One region of the Anaerobacillus sp. QJM3NY_32 genome, then DNA from elsewhere that is predicted to be linked to it. Evidence: predicted binding sites of a transcription regulator. Region 1 holds the regulator's gene; the other holds the start of a gene.
The links. Region 1 encodes NrdR, which represses ribonucleotide reductase genes. Its sites were predicted from a motif close to AACACNATATATNGTGTT; they were not measured.
Positions count from the first base shown of each region.

Region 2: the regulator NrdR is predicted to act here: its motif matches at 1,615-1,632, upstream of AC0VYH_RS14205 (vitamin B12-dependent ribonucleotide reductase).

Region 1 is NZ_CM149684.1:3,046,836-3,050,032, forward strand. It holds gene AC0VYH_RS15985 (replication initiation and membrane attachment family protein) at 1-1,268, opposite strand, end outside; gene nrdR (transcriptional regulator NrdR) at 1,342-1,800, opposite strand; gene AC0VYH_RS15995 (cytosolic protein) at 1,874-2,263, opposite strand; gene speD (adenosylmethionine decarboxylase) at 2,416-2,805, opposite strand.
Region 2 is NZ_CM149684.1:2,703,970-2,707,166, forward strand. It holds gene AC0VYH_RS14205 (vitamin B12-dependent ribonucleotide reductase) at 1-1,501, opposite strand, end outside; gene AC0VYH_RS14210 (lipoate--protein ligase family protein) at 1,906-2,736, opposite strand; gene AC0VYH_RS14215 (rhodanese-like domain-containing protein) at 3,036-3,197, shown strand, end outside.

The DNA.
Region 1 (3,197 bases):
TTTTGATCTGAAATCCATTCAGGCACTTTGTCTTTTCTAGCGGCAGGTTTCCCACGATTGGAAGAGCCTGTTTTTTTCTTGGCCGGTTGCTGAAGCTCTTTAATGGCAAGGTTCATTGCTTCTCTTACTGTCTTTACCCTTGCCCTTGCCCAGTGACTCGCAAACTTTTCTACATAATTCTTCGATAACTTCTTATCCTGCGTTTCTAGAATGAAATCAAGTAAGACATTCATAACACCAGGAGTCAGCTTTTGTTCATCCATTATTCGCTCCACAAGCTTCATATCTGCTTCAGAAGGTTTTCCCCCTTCAGCTGCCCGCTGAAGAATATCATATGGCGTCATCTGTTCATATCTCTGCGCCGCTTTCTCTTCTTCTGTCTCAGGTTCTTTCTTATGAAACTCTTGTAAAGAAACAGGTTGACTTCTATATTGGAGAGCAGGCACTTTGCCACGATTTTCAAGCGCGAACCAACTGCTTACTTCCTTGCGCAGTAGATCATCAGAAAGTTCGTCATGGTGAATTGCAGCTTGTTCCACAATCCGGCCCATTTCATATGGTTCAATTTTATACACAAAAGCAAGTCGCTCAATCGTTTTCTTAACAGACTCTGTAAACATTTTCTCAGTGACAATCATATCAGAAATGTGCTGCTTCATCATATCGAAGTCGAATTGCGAAGAAGTAAAAACAAGGCCTTTATTTTCATCACGTTTCTCTATCGTTACTTCCTCTTCTACTTCGCTCATACCAGTCATTTCAGACGGGTGAAGAGAATCGTATACTTCATTAAATGATGCAGTCACGTCACTATACTCAGCTAGATCTGCCTTTTCCACTGTGAAGTGCTTTTTTAGATCATTGTATCGATTACGTCCTAATCGATTGAATAAATAAATATTCAGTACGCCATCATTGAAGAAGCGTTCCGGTGTGAGAGGAGCTTGCAATTCATAAGTAAAATGTCTAGGATCTCCACTGTCTTTTACATATGTTTTCAACAGGCCAATTCCTTCTAATTTACGTCTCTCTTCAAGTACTCTCTTCAAATCCCATCTCATCATAAGTAGCAAATTATGATGAGTCATTGTTGTAACAAAATGATTCTGCTGCTCATGAGCACTCCAGAGAGTCATATAAAGACTGTAGGCCGGAGCCCCGATTAAAGGTTGATATAACAATGTTAGTACTCTTCGATCATACTCGTGCAAAAGTCCGGATGCTTCAATCTGAAGCGTATCAACAGGAAGAAGTTCTTTCCAATGCATATGCTTCACCTTTGTATTCCTCATAATTTTTGAAACCGTACAAAAAAAGAGCTTACGCGAAGCTCCCCCTTTGTTATTCTGCTCTGTTAATTAATTCTTTTAATTCGCGGATAAAGACATTAATATCTTTAAATTGACGATAGACAGAAGCAAATCGAACATAAGCAACTTCATCAACCTTTGCCAGCTGATCCATAACAAGCTCTCCCACAACATCACTACTGATCTCGGAAGCTCCCTGATTACGAAGATCACGTTCGATTTCATTAACAATTGTTTCTAGAGTTTCAAGTGGAACAGGCCTTTTTTCACAGGCTTTAATTAAACCTCTAAGAATTTTATCCCTGCTAAACTCTTCTCTAGTTCCTTCTTTTTTCACTACAATAAGCGGTATTTCTTCAACTGTTTCAAATGTCGTAAATCGATACGTACACGATTCACACTCACGGCGCCTACGAATCGAACGGCCCTCGTGAACCGGCCGAGAATCAAGCACCCTTGTACCATTGTGATTGCAGTTGGGACAACGCATAAGATCATCTCCACTAAACGAACAAGATTTCTACTACTATTTTAGCATAAAATGTGTCATGACACACCTACCCTTAAAACTGCTCAGAAATCCCTGTTCCGATTAACGTAAGTTTCTTTTTTAAATCATTATAAATGGTTGCAATGACTTTCTTACTGTATCCGAAATCAACTGGAAGTGGCGTCTCTGTTGAAACAGAGAAATCAACGGCAGTTCTATAAGCACGAACCGTGACAACTGTTACAACAATAAGGGCCTTTTTAGGACCTTTCACTTGAAAAACAAATTCTCCACGCTCCGGAGAATTCGTAACGATTTCACCTTTATAGTGTTGTTGAAGGACGGCTTTCGCTTCTGTAAAAGCCTGTTCCTTTGTCGCTTTAAAATAATGGGTTTTAAGAGCATCATTCGGATGTCTTTCCCCAGTTTCAGAACGGTTGCTAAAAAATTCTTTTATTCCCACCCCAGGTCCTCCTCTATTTTTTTTAAGAATAGCAATAAATGACTGATAAATCAATCACATTGAAAGGAATAGGACCGATAGGAAAAGCGAGATGTCTTCTTAGTGAATATAAAAAAAGAGTGCACTGAGCACCCTTTTCAATCATTGTATTATTATGAAGTAAACGCTGACTGTTCTTCTCTAACTTTAGGTTTGACCGGACCCATGCCTCGAGGAAGTTCAATGTTTTCTCGTGAATCTGCACCGAGAGCATCAGCAATATAGTTAGCCGCAACGTTCGGATCAAGATCTCCACAAGTATATACATCAATACTTGCATAACCATGTTCAGGAAAACTGTGAATCGTTAAGTGTGATTCAGAAATAATAACAACACCACTAACGCCTTGTGGAGCGAATTTATGAAATGCAACTTCACGAACCTCAGCACCGGACTTAAGAGCAGCTTCAACAAATGTTTCTTCAATAAATTTCATGTTGTTTAATTTTTCAATGTCACAGCCCCATAGTTCAGCAATGACGTGACGACCCATTGTATCCATAGCAAAATTCCCCCTTTAAATTTACTCATGCATTGATTAGCATGCGGTATCGAAAATCCACCACGGGGGAAAGTTAGTCCGATGAGGTCCTAACCCTTTAAGTAGTTTTCAATGCCAAATTGCTATAAAAGAAGTTCACGAAAAATAGTATAAGGCTTTTAAAATAGATTTGCAAGAATAAATTAAAGAACCTTTTTGTTAGTTCGTCGTTATTGAGCATTAAAGCTCATTATATTCTTATATGACTAATTTTATCCTATTAACTGTAGTATGATTCAATCATTCAAATATATTTGGTTTATCGTTAACTGCTCCTTTAACTAAGATGTGAATTTCACGAGTACTATCATTACGTTATTTTACATACCGACTATATTAACGAGCCTTGTTGA
Region 2 (3,197 bases), 340 kb from region 1:
TCTCAGCAAGGTTCACTGCTGCTAGGTTACATACAGAGTAAGGTGCTAACGGTTGCTCACCACATGGGTTAGTAGCGACAACTTTTTGACCGTAAGAAGTTGCGTTTGTTTTTTCATTTGCATTATCAATAAAGAAGATACCTGGCTCTGCAGAGTAAGTAGCACAAATATTAATTAAATCCCACAGCTCTTTTGCCTGAACCTTACGATAAGTTCTTACTGGAAAGCCTTGCTTCTCCCAGTCACGTACATCCCCTGATTCATGCCAGTTCTCATTATAAAGTGCCATTTGTTCTTTCGTATAGTTCTCTACATCCGGGAATCGAAGTTCATATTCAGAATCATTTTCAACCGCGTCCATAAAGTCTTTAGTTAAACAAATCGAGATGTTTGCACCAGTCAAGAAGTCAGGATTGTGGACAGAATACGTTCCACCCGTTGCAAGCTTATCCTGCGCATCCTGCATCACTTTTTCTTCAAAGCCACCTGTTCCGGGAATACTACGGTAGTTTAAGATACTTTGGTACATAGATCTTTCCGACTCTGAGAGCGGTGTGAATTTCAACTTATCTTCTGCAAGTTTCTTAATTTGTTCATCCTTTGTATTCTCCATAAGGAAACGAAGAATGCGTGGATTCTGCATTTTTGAAATGATAAATTCAATAATATCAGGATGCCAGTCAGCGAGCATAATCATTTGGGCCCCACGTCTTGAGCCACCTTGCTCCACTAGATGCGTCAGCTTTGCAATATCATCCAGCCATGAAACCGAACCTGATGATTTACCATTCACACCCCTAGCAAGCGTGTTTCTAGGACGAAGTGTAGATCCGTTAGTTCCTACTCCACCACCTCGACTCATAATCTCCATTACTTGTTTACGGTGTTCAGAAATACCTTCTCTTGAATCCTGTGGAAACGGCATAACGTAACAGTTAAAGTACGTCACTTCCGTATCAGCTCCAGCTCCGTAAAGCACACGTCCTGCAGGAACAAAGTTCATTGATGAAAGTTCTTTATAGAAACGATCTTCCCAATATGTCTTTTCCCCATCTGTTTTCTCTACATCAGCAAGACCACGTGCATTACGACGAGCAATTTGCTCATAATATACTTCCAAGGGCTTTTCTATGACATCCAACGAACGGACAATAATACCTGATTCTCTTTCTTCTTCTGTGTCTAAGACGCCAACGTAATCCTCATGAACAGCTACAGTTGCTTTCTTAGATTGAAGATCGAATTCTTCAATATACCCAAGACCTCTTGCTGGAAATTTTGGATCTTCTTTAATCGTTAAGACAACAAAATCACCTTTTTGTAATGTCTTTTTCTCTGTATCTTTAAATGCATAGCGGTCAAGCATCACAAGACGACTAACACCTTTGTGAGTTAGATGCATATCCTCTGTAATCGGATGAACCTGCGCAAACATTTCAATATCCTTATTCAACTGCTCAATGTTAATAGATCTTCTTTTTTCATTGGTTTGTATTGTCATATAAACCCCTCCGTTTCGACATTTATACACTTAAGAGCATCTCTAGATGTATGTAGCTATGATAAATCGTCTTGATTAATAGTAGCACATGTACACGAACCAGACAATCATTTTTAACCATATATAGTGTTCAGAATTCTTCAATCAATACTACATATAGTAAAAGAGCGAATACTTTAGCGATTTGTCAACTTTCAAATCCAGTGAAAATGAAAGGTTTTCCTCGATAAATAAAGATTAGATTAGAAGAATAGAGAAAAAAGAGGAATTTTGTCTATTGCACATTTTTCCACACTCTGCCTTTTTAACATAGGAGACAAAAGTTAATCAGTTAACAGACCATGATTAAGATTAGAACATTTGTTCTTGTTAAGTCAATAGGAAAAAGCACCCAACGAAGGTGCTTATTTGCTAAAGTTCCATTCCTTGCTAGCGTATTTCTCCTCTGCTAGTTGAACAACAAAGGACTCTTGTTCATCCGTTAGTTGATATGGAACCAATTCAATATCAAGTCCCTGTTGAAAACCATCATAAAAAGCTTTAACCGCTTCTGATATCGATACAGGAGTTTCACGGAGTGCATTAATAGCTACAGCCTTTTTTCTAAAACCTCGCTGCATCCGCTCACGTATCCGTTCATTTTTAAATTTGAAACAATCAAACAATTGGTCCTCATCAATGTCAAGAAGAATCGATCCATGCTGGAGAATGACACCTTTTTGACGAGTTTGAGCGCTCCCAGCGACTTTTCGCCCTTCTACAACAAGTTCATAATAGGATGGAGAGTCAAAACATACACCCGATCTTGGTGCACGTAGCTCTTCTTTCTCTGCATCCGTTTCAGGAACAGCGAAATAAGCATTCAATCCAAGTTTTCTGAAACCAATCAATAACCCTTCTGAAATAACCCGGTACGCTTCTGTTACGGTTGAGGGCATGTCTGGATAATCTTCAGAGACTATAACGCTATAAGTCACTTCCTGATCATGAAGGACAGCTCTTCCACCAGTAGGGCGTCTCACAAACCCTAGACCATTTTTTTCTACAGCATCCATATTAATATCACGTTCGATACGCTGGAAATAACCAATTGAAAGTGTTGGGGGATTCCACCCGTAAAATCGAATAACAGGGGGGATAGTCCCATCACTATGCCATTTCAATAATGCTTCATCAAGTGCCATGTTATAAGCTGGAGAACGTTCTCCCGAATCAATAAATGCCCATTGCTTCATTTTCGGAACTCCTTTATCACTGTCAGTTTTCTAACACCTTCCCTATTCTAGCAGAGGAGAAAATGGATGACCAATGAACACTCTCAATTATTTTAGCTATTTCTTGAACATTATTGGTTTTTCGATCTTTCGAGTATAGGCGAATCTCCTCTATCCCAACTAATTTAGAACAAATTTGATTTAATTACTGAATACTACCTATTCTTTTTATAGTTATTCCTTTTTTTCTTTTGCGGAAAGGTGAAAAGACGTGTAAACTTAAAGTTGTCGATTTTACTTGAAAGGGTGTAACAAAGTTTATGGAATGGATTATCGCAATACTCGTCGCGATCATTGTGTATGTTGTCATTACTCGATACATGCAAAAGAGGAATTTGAAAACGTTAACGGAGGAAGAATTCCGTGCCGGCTATCGTAAAGCCCAACTGATTGATGTTCGTGAACCAAACGAATTTGATAAT